2 regions of the Mesorhizobium sp. M0768 genome follow, and region 1 is predicted to be linked to the other one. Evidence: predicted binding sites of a transcription regulator. Region 1 holds the regulator's gene; the other holds the start of a gene.

Evidence for each region. The regulator HrcA, encoded in region 1, represses chaperone genes, less so after heat shock. The targets are predictions, from matches to a motif close to GTTAGCACTCNCNNNNNGNGAGTGCTAAC.
Region 2: a site for HrcA is predicted at 5,543-5,571, ahead of NKI08_RS15775 (co-chaperone GroES). Genes of this name have one in related genera too.

The regions. Positions count from the first base shown of each region.
Region 1 is NZ_JAMYPD010000014.1:47,608-55,241, forward strand. It holds gene hemW (radical SAM family heme chaperone HemW) at 1-789, opposite strand, end outside; gene rdgB (RdgB/HAM1 family non-canonical purine NTP pyrophosphatase) at 786-1,433, opposite strand; gene NKI08_RS18790 (VOC family protein) at 1,448-1,858, opposite strand; gene rph (ribonuclease PH) at 1,891-2,607, opposite strand; gene hrcA (heat-inducible transcriptional repressor HrcA) at 2,753-3,865, shown strand; gene NKI08_RS18805 (hypothetical protein) at 3,902-4,099, shown strand; gene NKI08_RS18810 (PQQ-dependent sugar dehydrogenase) at 4,200-5,555, shown strand; gene NKI08_RS18815 (LysE family translocator) at 5,643-6,260, shown strand; gene cysK (cysteine synthase A) at 6,426-7,406, shown strand; gene NKI08_RS18825 (glutathione S-transferase family protein) at 7,582-7,634, shown strand, end outside.
Region 2 is NZ_JAMYPD010000010.1:131,158-138,791, reverse strand. It holds gene NKI08_RS15820 (RT0821/Lpp0805 family surface protein) at 272-706, opposite strand; gene NKI08_RS15815 (ATP-binding protein) at 828-2,255, opposite strand; gene NKI08_RS15810 (response regulator transcription factor) at 2,266-2,931, opposite strand; gene NKI08_RS15805 (hypothetical protein) at 2,996-3,295, opposite strand; gene NKI08_RS15800 (DUF3168 domain-containing protein) at 3,676-4,086, opposite strand; gene NKI08_RS15795 (hypothetical protein) at 4,363-4,578, shown strand; gene NKI08_RS15790 (hypothetical protein) at 4,622-4,813, shown strand; gene NKI08_RS15785 (DUF1488 family protein) at 4,844-5,110, opposite strand; gene NKI08_RS15780 (hypothetical protein) at 5,107-5,379, opposite strand; gene NKI08_RS15775 (co-chaperone GroES) at 5,622-5,960, shown strand; gene groL (chaperonin GroEL) at 6,062-7,634, shown strand, end outside.

The DNA.
Region 1 (7,634 bases):
ACGCCAGTAGGTGAGATTGTGCCGGCTTTCGGCGCCGGGCCTGGCATGGTTGGAAATCTCGTAGGCCGGCAGTCCGCGCGCGGCGGTGATCTCCTGTGTCAACGCGTAGAGATCGGCGGCAAGCTCATTGTCTGGAATGATGAACTTCCTTGCCGCATGCAGCGCATGGAACGGCGTGCCTTCCTCGATGGTCAGCTGATAGAGCGACAGATGGTCTGCGGCGTGGCCGATCGCCTGCTCGAGCTCCGCCTGCCACGCTTCCGGCGTCTGACCGGGCCGCGCGTAGATCAGGTCGAACGACAGCCGTGGGAATATCTCGCGCGCCAGGCCGATCGCATGCAGGGCCTCATCGACATTGTGCAAACGGCCGAGGAAGCGCAGATCCTTGTCGTGCAGCGCCTGCACGCCAAGCGATACCCGGTTGACGCCGGCCGCGCGATAGCCGCGAAAGCGCTCGGCCTCGACGGAGGAGGGATTGGCCTCCAGTGTCACCTCGATGCCATCAGGCACCGTCCAGTTCTTCGCCACTGCATCCAGCACCGCCGCCACGGTCTGCGGTTTCATCAGCGATGGCGTGCCGCCGCCAAGAAAGATACTGGTCACCTCGCGCGGCCCGGTGCGGCCGCGCATCGTCGCCAGCTCGGCCTCGAAGGCGCGGGCAAAACGCTCCTGATCGACCGGCTGGTGGCGGACATGGCTGTTGAAGTCGCAATACGGGCATTTGGCCGCGCAGAACGGCCAGTGGACGTAGACGCCGAAACCAGGCCTGCGGTCGAGCAGCATGGTCATACGGCGGCCAATCGGGCTTGCGCGAATTTCTGGAAGGCGCGGGCACGGTGCGACAATGCGGTTGGCTGGCCGGGCTTCCAGCCATGCTTGTCCTTCGCGCTCATCTCGCCGAAGGTCTTCTCGGACCCATCGGGCAAGAACACCGGATCGTAGCCGAAGCCGAGCTCGCCGCGCGGCGGCCATACCAGCGTGCCCTCGACCTCACCGCGAAAATATTCCGCCTGGCCATCGGGGAAGGCCAGGCAGATGACCGCGACAAAGCGGCCCTTGCGCTGGGCAGGCGTGATCGCGCCAACTTCTTGCAAGGCCACTTCCGTGCGCTGCATGGCCATGCCGAAGTCGCGGGAGCCGTCCGGCGTCTCAGCCCAGTTGGCGGTGTAGACGCCGGGTGCGCCGTCGAGCGCATCGACACACAGGCCGGAATCGTCCGACAGCGCCGGCAATCCAGTGGCCTTGGCGGCGGCCAAGGCTTTTATGAGGGCGTTCTCCTCGAAAGTGGTGCCGGTCTCGTCCGGTTCCGGCAGGCCGTATTCCTTTGCGGACTTCGCTTCAATGCCGAATGGCGCCATCAGATCGGCGAATTCTCGCAATTTGCCGGCGTTGTGGCTTGCGACGATGATCTTATGCCCATCAAGCGAATGAATAGTTGGCGAATGCATCAGATGCCCCAAATTCGTGGCTCGGCGAATTCGATCGAATTGCCGGAGGGATCGCGAATATAGATCGAGCGGCCGCCTTGCGGCCACTCGAACTCGCTTTCGATGGCGATTTTCTTCGCCTCAAGATGCGCTTTCCAGCGTGGGATTTCATCCGCGCTTGCGGCGAAGCAAAGATGGCCCTGGCCGACCGCGCCATGCGGCGGCACGGGCAGCTTGGCGTCGGCCCGCGGCGGCACTTTGGTGGCCTCGGCATTGAAGATAAGCAGCACGCCGTCGCCGCAGCGGAAGAAGAGATGCCTGCCATCGACCTTACCGAGCAGATCGAGCCCGAGCACGCCCGAATAGAACCGTTCCGCGGCAGCAAGGTCGGTCACGTAGAGTGCTGATTCCAGGATTGCGGAAGGAGTCACAGGATCGCCAATCTCATCAATATTGACCGCAGCTAAGCCACCGCCATTTGCTGCAAGCTGACCAGGCGCTGAATGCCTTTCTTGGCGAGCCCCATCAGCGCCGCGAACTGCTCTTCCGAGAACGGCTCGCCCTCGGCCGTGCCTTGGATCTCGACGATGCCGCCCTTGCCGGTCATGACGAAATTGGCGTCGGTGCCGGCCGAGGAATCCTCGATGTAGTCGAGGTCGATGACCGGCTGGCCATCATGGATTCCGCAGGAGATTGCCGCAACGTGATCCTTCAGCACCTTGCTCAGGCTCGCCATCTGGCGGGCTTCCATCCAGCGCAGGCAGTCGTAGAGCGCCACCCAGCCGCCGGTGATCGAAGCGGTGCGCGTGCCGCCGTCGGCCTGGATCACGTCGCAGTCGACGGTGATCTGCTGCTCGCCGAGCGCCTGCAGATCGACCACGGCGCGCAGGGAGCGGCCGATCAGCCGCTGGATTTCCAGCGTGCGGCCGCCTTGTTTGCCGGACGAAGCCTCGCGGCGCATGCGCTCGCCGGTCGAACGCGGCAGCATGCCGTATTCCGCCGTCACCCAGCCCTTGCCGGAGTTGCGCATCCAGCCCGGCACCTTTTCCTCCAGGCTGGCCGTACACAGCACATGCGTGTCGCCGAACTTCACCAGGCACGAGCCTTCCGCATGCTTGGAGACGCCGCGCTCGAAGGAGATGGGGCGCATTTCGTCGAATTGGCGTTTGGAAGGGCGCATTCAGGCTTCTTTCTTTCTTCGGAATCTTGGCCGGGGAATCTTGGCCGGCTTGTAGCCGCACGGGGCGTGAGGCGCAAAGGAAAATGGACCGGTTGCGCCGACACCGCGGAAGTCTATATCTTCGGGGCGGAGGTTTTGGCTCGAAATGACAAAGGCAGTCGATCCCGGTTTGCAGTCGCACGTGCTCCCGTCGCACGCGCTGCAATCGCCCGCGCTTCAATCGCTCGACATGCGTTCGCGCGACATCTTCCGGCGCATCGTCGATTCCTATTTGAGGGATGGCGAGCCGGTCGGTTCGCGCAGCTTGTCGCGCATCCTGCCGTCGTCGCTGTCGCCGGCCACCATCCGCAACGTGATGAGCGACCTTGAGCATCTCGGCCTGATCTATGCGCCGCACATTTCGGCTGGCCGGCTGCCGACCCAGGCAGGCCTGCGCTTCTTCGTCGATGCTTTCATGGAACTTGGTGACCTCTCCGACGAGGAGCGCCGCACCATCGAGGCCCAGGTGCGCGCCTCCGGCTCGGGCGCAACTCTGGAGCATATGCTGACCGAGGCCAGCCAGATGCTGTCCGGCATGTCGCGCGGCGCCGGCCTCGTGCTCGCCGCCAAGAATGAGGCGGCGCTTAAGCACATCGAATTCATCCAGCTCGAGCCGACCAAGGCGCTGGCCGTGCTGGTCTCGCAGAACGGCGACGTCGAAAATCGCGTCATCGATCTGCCCGCCGGCATCACCATCTCGCAATTGCACGAAGCCTCTAACTTCCTCAACGCCCATATCCGCGGTCGCACCCTGGCCGAGGCGCGGGTCGAGATCGCCCGCATCAAGGAAGAGACCAGGGCGGCCCTCGACACGCTGTCGCAGGATCTGGTCGAGAAGGGCCTGGCGGTCTGGGCAGGCGCTGAAAGCGGCGTGCCTGGGCGGCTTATCGTGCGCGGTCGCGCCAATCTCCTGGAAAACGTCACTGCCCAGGCCGACATAGAATTGCTGCGGCATCTGTTTGAGGATCTGGAGACGCAGGATGGGCTGATCCAGCTTCTCGACCTCGCCGAGGCAGGCCCAGGCGTGCGCATATTCATCGGTTCGGAAAACAAGCTGTTTTCGCTGTCTGGCTCCTCGCTGGTGGTGGCACCCTATCGCGACAAGGACGCGCGTGTCGTCGGTGCGCTCGGCGTCATCGGGCCGACGCGGCTGAATTATGCGCGCATAGTACCGATGGTCGACTATACGGCGCAGCTGATTTCGCGCATGCTGAGCTAGGAGCCGCCGCGGGCCCGCCGCAAGGAGGAGAAAAGAATGGCGCTGGAATCGTTCAAGGCCCAGATCAGTCTGCTGCTCGAAGAAATGATCAACCAGCCAGAGGATCAGCACGAGGTACAAGAGCAGTTGCGCGAGAAGCTGCAAGAGATGCGGGCGATGGGTTTACCGCTGCCGGCCGATCTGGTCGCGCTGGAAAAGCGCCTCGACGACGACTTTTACGCCTCTGGCAACTGAACGGGTTCGGCTTCAAATCCTCGTGTGCTGGACGGCCGCTTGGAACGATCAATACCTGATGCCGTTTGCCCCTGTTCGAGGCGAATCCCGGAGGACGTTGATGATCCGATCTGGCGGCTTTGCGGCCTTGGCCGCTGCCCTCCTTGTTGCGACACCGGCAGCCGCCCAGCAGGCGGACCAGAATGTGCTCAAAGGCGAAGCCGCGTTTGGCGATTGGCACGCCGACAGGCCTGGCGTCCGACGCCTGATTGGGCCGCGAGACATGCCGGCAGCCGACCCCGCCCAATCCGCTTCGAACGGCGCCGGCGTGGCGGAACGGCCCGAAAGCGCCAAGCCAGAATTGCCGTCGGGCTTTTCGGCTGAAATGATCGCATCCGGCATCGTCAATCCACGTGTCGTGCGCGTCGCTCCGAATGGCGACCTGTTTGTTGCCAACAGCCATGCCGACCAAATACGCGTCTATCGTCTCGCCGAGGGCAGCGCCAGGCCCATCGAGAAAGCGATCTTCGCCAAGGGGCTCAATTATCCCTACGGCATCGCCTTCTATCCGCCAGGAGACAAACCGCAATGGGTTTATGTCGCGAACAGCGACAGCATCGTCCGCTTCCCCTATCGCGATGGCGACCTGAAGACATCCGGCAAACCAGAAACCATTGTCGCCAAAATCCCGTCGGGTGGTCACACGACCCGCGACATCGCCTTCTCGCAGGACGGCAAAACGCTTTATTTGTCGGTTGGCTCCGCCTCGAACGTCGCCGAGGATATAGGCAAGGAGCCGGATAGCGGCCTCGAAGCTTGGGCCAAATCAAAGCCGCTAGGGGCGGCCTGGGGCTCCGAGGACGGCCGTGCCGATGTGCTCGCCTTTGACCCGGATGGGAAAAATCCCCGAACTGTTGCCACCGGCCTGCGCAACTGTACGGGCATGACCGTGCAGCCCGCCACCGGCGCATTGTGGTGCGTCGTCAATGAGCGCGACGAACTCGGCGACAATGTGCCGTTCGAATTTGCAACGGCGGTCAAGGACGGCGGATTCTATGGTTGGCCTTGGTACTACATCGGCAATAACGAGGATCCGCGCCATCAGGGCGAACGGCCAGACCTCGCCGGCAAGGCCACTGTCCCCGATGTATTGATGCAGGCGCATTCGGCGCCGATGAATATAGCCTTCTACGACGGCAAGAACTTCCCGGCGGATTATCAGGGTGACGCCTTCGTCACCATGCATGGTTCGTGGAACCGTGGCGCCAGGACCGGCTACAAGGTGGTGAGGCTCAAATTCAGGGATGGCAAGCCGACCGGCGAATATGAGGACTTCATGACCGGCTTCGTCATCTCGAACGACGCCGTCTGGGGCCGCCCGGTCGGTGTCGCGATGGCCAAGGACGGCTCGGTGATCGTCACAGAAGACGGTAATGGCACCATCTGGCGCGTTACCTACGAAGACGGCCGTTCCTGAACGGCGGTGTCGCCTGCTGCGCTGGCGCAATCGAATCCGGCCCGAGGGAATTCACCCAACTTCAACATTGTGCGACAAGCGCCAATCATGACACTCACTGGGTTCCTCGCCTATAGTGCTGCCCTCGGCATCGCCGCGGCCATCCCGGGCCCAGGCGTCACCGCGCTTGTTGCGCGTGCTCTGGGTTCCGGCTTCCACTCGTCGCTGGCCATGTCGTTCGGGCTGATGCTCGGTGACCTGACCTATCTCACTGCCGTGGTGCTCGGCCTGGCTTTCGTCGCACAGACTTTCGGCATGGTCTTCCTGGCCATCAAATGGCTGGGCGTCGCCTACCTCGCCTTTCTTGGCTGGCGTTTCTGGACGAGCGGCATCACGCCCGAAACGGTGGAGGCGAAGAAAGGCAAGGGCGGCTTGGCATCCAGCTTTGTAGCCGGCCTTGCCGTCACGCTCGGCAATCCGAAGACGATGATCTTCTATCTTGCCATCACCCCGACCATCGTCGATCTGAAGACGATCACGCTGGCCGATTACAGCATCCTCGTCGCGCTCACCATCGTCGTCCTGCTCGTCGTGCTGGTGCCCTATCTGGCGCTGGCGGCCAAGGCGCGCTGGTTCCTGAAGTCGCCGCGGGCGCTGAGGGCACTCAACCGCACCGCCGCCGGCTTTATGGTCGGCGCGGCGGCGGCAATTGCCGCCCGCCAATAGATCTCTTTCGCCAATCCGCCCAAGGATTGCCACCCCTTGCAAAGGCGGGGGTACTCAGCACGAACTTCACTCGGATATTTTTCGATCGACAGCCTATCTTGCGCGGTGGATGGCTCTATCCTATGCCCGCGCGACTCTTGCCGCTTGACCTCTGGGAGGAAATCAATGAACAAGCCCGCCACCCCCACACACGTGCCCGGCCGCGGCCGCATCTACAATTCGATCACCGAGACGATCGGCGACACGCCGCTGGTGCGGCTTGATAAATTCGCCAGGGAGAAGGGTGTCGTCGCCAATCTGCTGGCCAAGCTCGAATTCTTCAACCCGATCGCCTCGGTCAAGGACCGCATCGGCGTGTCGATGATCGAGGCATTGGAGGCTTCGGGCAGGATTACGCCCGGCAAGACCACCCTCATCGAGCCGACCTCGGGCAATACCGGCATCGCACTCGCCTTTGCCGCCGCTGCCAAGGGCTACAAGCTGATCCTGACCATGCCGGAAACCATGTCCGTCGAACGCCGCAAGATGCTGGCTCTGCTCGGTGCCGAACTGGTGCTGACCGAAGGGCCGAAAGGCATGAAGGGCGCCATCGCCAAGGCCGACGAGCTGGCGGCAACGCTGCCCGACGCTGTCATTCCGCAGCAATTCGAAAACCCGGCCAATCCGGAAATCCATCGCCGCACCACCGCCGAGGAAATCTGGAACGACACCCATGGCGAAGTCGATATCTTCGTTGCCGGCATCGGGACCGGCGGCACCATCACCGGCGTCGGCCAGGTGCTGAAGAAGCGTAAGCCCTCGGTGCATGTCGTCGCCGTCGAACCGGAAGCCTCGCCGGTGCTGTCGGGCGGCCAGCCAGGCCCGCACAAGATCCAGGGCATTGGCGCCGGCTTCGCGCCAAAAATCCTCGACACGACGATCTATGACGAGATCGTCAAGGTCTCGAACGAGGATTCGGTTGCCAATGCACGGCTCGTCGCTCGGCTCGAAGGTGTGCCGGTCGGCATCTCGTCGGGGGCCGCCCTGCAAGCGGCGATCGTCGTCGGCTCGCGGCCCGAGAACAAGGGCAAGAACCTCGTCGTCGTCATCCCCTCCTTCGCCGAGCGCTATCTCTCGACGATCCTGTTCGAGGGATTGGGCGCTTAGACACGAGCGTTTTTTACCGGTCAGTAGCGATCCTTCGCGATGCCCCTCCGACATCAAATACTCAGTATCACGCGTCGGCGTGGACCGCTGAAAAGCCACCTGTGGCGGGCGTCGTTCGCTTGAGCGGCGGGTCACTTCCGTATCAATCGTCGCTGCCCGGCAGGTGGAGGACTTTATGTACAAGCTCTATACGCGTGCCAATACCGGCGGCTTTGTCGTCGAGGCGGC
Region 2 (7,634 bases), on a different contig from region 1:
CAATAGAACGAGACCCTTGCCCTGCCAACACAAGCGTGCTGCGACGCTTTGGCGGGGCCGCTCCGATCGATAATGCATGTCGCGCAAAAGTGTGCAGCGGTTTTGCGATAACGACCATGCATCAAAACAAGAACCTATAGCGCGTCGCATGACGCCGGTCGAACGCGACGCGCTTTAGTGCCGGACCGGTATCGGCGGATCGACGGCCGGGCGTCTTTGTTTTTGCGCAATTCCGGACGGAAAACCGTTTCACACTTTTCCTGGAATTGCGCTACGTCAGCGGCGTCCAGCTGCCGTCGGCATTGCGACAGGCGGTTCCGCGCGCGGTGGCGCCGGCGGTGCCGGTAAACACCGTATGGGTGTATTGCCGGCAGTCCTGCGAGCCGACGCGATAGGGCTGGGCGGCGACCACTTCGCCGCGATGGGCCGAACTGTCGCTCTTCCAAGCCACTTTCTGGCCGCTCGCCGTGTATTCAAGCGCCTTGTATTCCGCCTCGAGCGCGCTGCGCTTCTCGGTCTCGCTCAGGCCGGCGCCGATAGAACCGCCGACGAGGCCGCCGCCCATGGCGGAGATGATCGTCATCGCCACCTTGGCGCCGCTGGGGGGCGTCGCGGCCGGCGTCACCGTAACGGCCGGGCCCTTGCCGAGCGTCGTGCAGCCGGAGACGGCGAGCAGGGCGGAAACGAGCGCGACGCGAATCTTCATGCCAATACCGGCTTTCTTGAGCTGGACCGCCGCGCTGTCAGCAGCTGGCGCGGCCATAATGTCGATGTTTGTCGGAAATTTGGCCGCAGCCAGCCACCTGGAAAAGCAATCTGGAAAAGCATTACTGAAGGCTCCGCAATCGAACCATCGCCTTCAATCCACCCATGATGGATCGTTCCAGCGCCAGAGAGCCTCCATACTCGTTGACAAGGTCGGCGACAATGGCAAGTCCGAGCCCGCTGCCCGGTTTTGTCTCGTCGAGCCGCCGGCCGCGCTGCAACACCTCGCGCGCCTTGTCGTCGGGAATGCCGGGGCCGTCATCCTCGATGCTGATCTCGAACAGGTTGGCTGCGCCTTCCGTGCCAGCGCCACCTTTGCTGGAGATTGGCTTGACCGAAACGGCGACCGCGCTCCTTGCCCATTTCATCGCATTGTCGAGCAGATTGCCGAGCAGCTCCTCCAGGTCCTCGCGTTCGCCGGCAAAGACGATGTCAGTGGCCGGCAGCGACAGCGACAGCGCCGTCTGCGGGTTGAGCTTTTGCAGCACCCGAACCATGCGCTGGACCAGCGGCGCCACCGGCGTACGGTAGACGACGCTGTCGCGCTGCGCGGCGACGCGGGCACGTTGCAGATAATGGTCCACTTGCTTTTGCATGGAAGCGGCCTGCTCGGCGATCAGCTGGCCCTTGGCGCCACCCAGCGCCCGTCCCTCGTTGAGCAGCACGGCAAGCGGCGTCTTCAGCGAGTGCGCGAGGTTGCCGACCTGCGTGCGCGACCGCTCGACGATACGCCTGTTGTTCTCGATCAGCGCATTGGTCTCGTTGGCGAGCGGCTCTATCTCGGCCGGGAAACGGCCGTCTAGGCGCTGCGCGGTTCCTTCGCGCACCATGGCAAGCGCATTCCTGACCCGGCGCAGCGGCTGCAGGCCGAGCAGGATGGCAATCGCATTGATGGCGATCATGCCGACGCCGAACAGCGACAGATAGGTCAAAAGGCGCCGCTGGAAGGTGGCGATTTCCTGCTCGAGCTCGGTCTGGTTGCCCATGACGCGGAAGCGCGCGGCGCGGTTTTTCGCATCGAGCACGAACTCGCTCTCGAACACCTCCAACTGCTCGCCTTCGATGCCGTCCGCTGAATAGCTGCGCTGGAAGCTGGCATTGAAGGGCACCTCGGCAACGCTTGGCGACGGGATCGCCTTGGTCATCGACGACGAATGGAGATCGCCGTGCACGCCTTCCGAGGCAGGCTCGACCGACCAGTACCAGCCGGAATTCGGTTCCGAGAACCTCAAATCACCAAGGTCGGGGGCGCCGGTCAATTGGCCGCTTTCAGAAACGCCGACCGAGCCGATCAGGTTGAACAGATGCGCCGAAAGCAGGCTGTCGAAACCGCGCTCGCTGGCCTGGCGATAGAGCGTGGTGATCAAGGTGAAGATGACGACCAGAGTGAGGATCGCCCAGACGGTGGAAAAGGCGATGACGCGAAACGCCACCGAACGCGGCCATGACCGCAGCGACGGCGTGTTCGAGACGGCGGGTTTTGTAGGCAGCGGTTCCGCGTTACGCCTCCGGCTTACGCATGCGGTAGCCCATGCCGCGAACAGTTTCGATCATGTCGATGCCCATCTTCTTGCGAAGCCGTCCGACAAAGACCTCGATCGTGTTGGAATCGCGGTCGAAATCCTGGTCGTAGAGATGCTCGACCAGCTCGGTCCGGGACACCACCTCGCCCATGTGGTGCATCAAATAGGCAAGCAAGCGGAATTCGTGCGAGGTCAGCTTCAGCGGCACGCCGTCGACGTCGGCCTTGGAGGCCTTGGTGTCGAGGCGGAGCGGCCCGCAGGTCAGTTCGGACGAAGCGTGCCCGGCAGCACGCCGGATCAAGGCCCGCACCCTGGCCAGGATTTCCTCGATGTGGAAGGGTTTGGTGACGTAGTCGTCGGCGCCGGCGTCGATGCCGGCAACCTTGTCGCTCCAGCGGTCGCGTGCCGTCAGGATCAGCACCGGCATCTTGCGGCCGCCGCGCCGCCAGCGTTCGACCACGCTGATGCCGTCCATCTGCGGCAGGCCGATGTCGAGCACCACGGCATCGTAGGGCTCGGTGTCGCCGAGAAAGTGCCCTTCCTCGCCGTCGAAAGCGCGGTCGACGACATAGCCGGCATCGACCAGCGCGTCGCCGATCTGCCGGTTGAGATCCTTGTCATCTTCGACGACGAGTACGCGCATGCGGAAGGCCTGTTGAAGCTGTTCAGATATAGGCCGATTCCGGCAGACTGGGAAACGGCACGGTTCAGTTCAGCGGAACGACGATCTCCGAGCGACGCGGACGCTGCCCTTCCTTGCCCGGAACCAGCACGACGATGACGCAGACCGGCTGGCCGCCGCGTGTCGACTGCGAGGCCTTGGCCAAGGTGCCGCCATTCTGCTCGGCCACCTGCTGGCCGATCGCATAGCAGTCGGAGGCGGCGAGGACGACCGGTTGGGGCTGCTCGGGCACGACAACGGGGATCGCCATCGCCTGCGACGCAAGCAGACCGGCGGCTGACAGCGCCAGTGCCGCGGTCCGGAAGTGGGAGCGAAGGGTTTTCATGGTCAGCGTTCTAACGCGCCGGTGCTGAACGTGATATGAACGGTGAACGCTCGAATGCATGCCCGCCACACCCCTGAAGCGCGAGATTACCGGATTGCCATTTCGCCGCCCATCCCGCGAAATTGCCAAGTTTAACCTAGCCCTCCGATCCTTCGCCGACAACCGGGCATCGTTTGGCAGTGAAAGGCAATCGCTTCAGGTTTGCCCCGACTTCGACAATCGATCCGGCAACCGAAGGCAGATTCAGGCGAACCGACCGGAAATAAAAACCCGCCTCTGCGGCGGGTCGCTGGCGCCATCAGCACCATAGCCGAATTAGTAGCATAGCTGCTGGCACAAAGCAAGAACAAAATTGCCGGATTGTAAAAAATGCCCGGTGGTCAGCCCTCGTCCTTGATCACGGCGCGGAAGCGCAGCAGCCCGTGATGGGCCGAAAGGTCCTCGTCGTAGCGGGCTTCGGCGAATTCGAGCTTGAGGTAGGCGCGGCGATGTTCGCCGAGCGAGAGAGCCGTATCGCGCAGGCGGGTGCTAACAAGGTCCATGATGTCATTGGTTTCCTTGCTGGCCTCTGATTTCGACCAGACATGCAACGTCAGCAACTGTTCTGCGTCGTTCTCCATTCCCGTTGCCCAATCGTAGACGCTGGTGCGGCCGAAGGTCATGTGGGGGAACGCAACATTTTCCGGCGCACGGTCGAACAATCGTGCGTCGCCCAGTGCCGCCGATAAATCGGGATCGTCATTCACTGCCTCGAATATGGCCTTCTGCAATTCGACGGCCGGCGCGGTCATCGTCTTTCCCTTCGTCCGTCGCGTCGACCTCCCGGCTGCGTAGCTGCGTTGCATGAAGGCATCCCGCCAAAGCGCGAATCAGCGCGTCTCATGCGGATTATGAACCTTCATGATCTCGGCAATAAGCCCTGCTCCTGGAATGCGCGACGCCCCGGCCGTCCGCGCCACGGACCCTTGAGGGTGATGCCAACCTGCGCGAAGTCATTTGGCATGCAGGAGTTCGAAAAAAGGATGCTATGACGATGTCTGGTTTCCAGACATTCGAGGTCGTTTTTCGTGCGCGAGCCGTCGCTGCTGCCTGTCTTCGGAAAGCTTGGGGCCAAGGCGCCGCCGGTCGCGATTGCGGCGTCGACCATGTCGATGACCGTCAAGAGTCTGGTCAACCACACTCGGGAGGTGCTCTCGGCGTACGGTAGCCTGGCCCTGAAGCTGTCCGTCGTTTTGTGGACGGTGCTTGTCGTGGCGGCAGTATTCTTCATCGCCCAGGCCTGATCGAGCGACATTCATTGATTGGGCGGAAACGAAAGGACCCAAGATGGCAAAGCGCTACGCGCTCCGTATGGAACATCCTCACAGCTGGACCGTCTTCGACGTCTTCACCGGCCAGCCGGTCGAGCTCAAGCAGCAACTCACGGCCAGTTTGAACACGCGCGATGCGGACGCGATGGTCGACCGGCTGAACGGTCGCGACGTCAAGCGGCGAGCGAAGGCGGACCGGAAGCCCTGAGAAAGCGTCTTGTGGACGGATCGCGACGGACTAGCGAAAATCGGCCGCAGTCAGCACATATATGCTCCTGCGGGTGCGGGCATAGGCATTCCTGGCGACATCGTGGATCGAGTTGGAAGCCGTGTCGAAGGCTGCCAGGTAGGTAGCTTCTGAGGCCGCCGTTCCCGGCTGCATCTTGGAGATGGCATCGGTTGCGACAGAGAAGGAAATCTGGAACATCCCGTCATGGCCGACGAAGCGGATGCGTTTGCTTGCCTCGTCGTAGCTGCGGCTGGGATTGGGAAATGTCAGGCTCATGATTTCGCCTCCGTCGATGCAGATACGGCCTTCTTGACTGCCCGTGACGCCCGCTTCTTCTTTGGTGCGACCGGATTCAGAGCTTCCGCCGCGCGGTCCGCCTCTTCCTTGGCCAGTCGCAATTCCCTCAGCCTTGCCGTTTTGATGCTCCTCGCCTTGGCTTCCGAGAGATATTCGGCAGTTGCTTTGTTCCGCTCCGCCGTCTTCTTTTGATTTTCCATGAAGCGGGCCTGAGCTTTTTCCATGATGTTCTGATTGCCTTCGGCCATCGGTAAAATCTCCCTTGCAGCGAAAGTCGTGAATGTGAATTCACCATAAAATAGGTGTTCAAAGATAGAAATTCAATTTCATTAATATTCGGCAAGGCCCGAACACCATGGGATAACCAGGCAAGATAATACGTTCAATATTTCATGTGCCCTATGAATATTTTTTGGCGCTCCTATCAATCGAGTGCCAGGGCGCCTATAGAGAGGGGCGGCCGCCTAAGCTGGCCCCAGAAAGAGTCCCCATGAAATTCCGGCCACTCCACGATCGCGTCGTCATTCGGCGCGCCGAAAGCGACACCAAATCCAAGGGCGGCATCATCATCCCCGACAATGCCAAAGAAAAACCGCAGGAAGGCGAAGTGATCGCTGTCGGGCCGGGCGCGCGGGACGAAAGCGGCGCGCTGATCCCGCTCGACGTCAAGGCCGGCGACCTCATTCTGTTCGGCAAATGGTCCGGCACCGAGGTCAAGATAGACGGCGAGGACCTTCTGATCATGAAGGAGGCCGATATCATGGGCATCATCGAAAAAAGCGAGACGGGCATCATCGACAAGACCGTGGCTGCCAAGAAGGCCGCCTGATTGGAAGGCCGCGCGCCCTCCCGCGCGCGCGCAAAGGACGCTCCGAGCTTTGATTCAGGCGCTGCAAGCGCCTTGCCACGACAACCGAACTGGAAAAGATCATGTCTGCCAAGGAAATCAAATTCTCCACCGACGCGCGTGACCGCATGCTGCGCGGCGTCGAAATCCTCAACAACGCCGTCAAGGTGACGCTCGGCCCCAAAGGCCGCAACGTCATTATCGACAAGGCCTACGGCGCGCCGCGCGTCACCAAGGACGGGGTGGCCGTGGCAAAGGAAATCGAGCTTTCCGACAAGTTCGAAAACATGGGCGCGCAGATGGTGCGCGAAGTGGCCTCGAAGACCAACGACCTTGCCGGCGACGGCACCACCACCGCCACGGTGCTTGCCGCTTCCATCCTGCGCGAGGGCGCCAAATTCGTTGCCGCCGGCATGAACCCGATGGACCTCAAGCGCGGCATCGATCTTGCCGTCAGCGCCGTCGTCCAGGAAATTCAGGCGCGCGCAAAGAAGGTCAAGTCCTCAGGTGAAATCGCGCAGGTCGGCACCATTGCCGCCAATGGCGACACCAGCGTAGGCGCCATGATCGCCAAGGCGATGGACAAGGTCGGCAATGACGGCGTCATCACCGTCGAGGAGGCCAAGACCGCCGAAACGGAGCTCGAAGTCGTCGAAGGCATGCAGTTCGACCGCGGCTATCTCTCGCCCTATTTCGTCACCAATGCCGAGAAGATGCGTGCCGAGCTGGAAGACCCTTACGTCCTCATCCACGAAAAGAAGCTCGGCAATCTGCAGGCACTGCTGCCAATCCTCGAAGCCGTGGTGCAAAGCGGCAGGCCGCTGCTGATCATCTCCGAGGACGTCGAGGGCGAAGCGCTGGCAACGCTGGTCGTCAACAAGCTGCGCGGCGGCCTCAAGGTAGCGGCCGTCAAGGCGCCTGGCTTCGGTGACCGCCGCAAGGCGATGCTGGAAGACATCGCCGTGCTCACCGCCGGACAGATGATTTCCGAGGATCTCGGCATCAAGCTGGAGAACATCACCATAGACATGCTCGGCCGCGCCAAGCGCGTGCTGATCGAGAAGGACACCACCACGATCATCGACGGCGCCGGCGAGAAGACCACCATCCAGGCGCGCGTCCAGCAGATCAAGGGGCAGATCGAGGAAACCACGTCCGACTATGACAAGGAGAAGCTGCAGGAACGTCTCGCCAAGCTGGCGGGCGGCGTTGCAGTCATCCGCGTCGGCGGCGCCACCGAATCCGAGGTCAAGGAAAAGAAGGACCGCATCGACGATGCGCTGAACGCCACGCGCGCGGCCGTTGAAGAAGGCATCGTTCCGGGCGGCGGTGTCGCGTTGCTGCGCGCCAAGGCTGTGCTGAACGGGATGACCGGAGCCAATGCCGATGTGACAGCGGGCATTTCGATCGTGTCGAGAGCGCTCGAAGCGCCGATCCGGCAGATCGCCGAGAATTCCGGCGTCGAAGGTTCGATCGTCGTCGGCAAGCTCGCCGAGGGCAAGGATCACAATCAGGGCTTCGATGCCCAGAACGAGGTCTATGTCGACATGATCAAGGCCGGCATCGTCGACCCGGCGAAGGTGGTACGGACGGCGCTGCAGGACGCGGGCTCCATTGCGGCGCTTCTGATCACGGCGGAAGCCATGATCACCGACG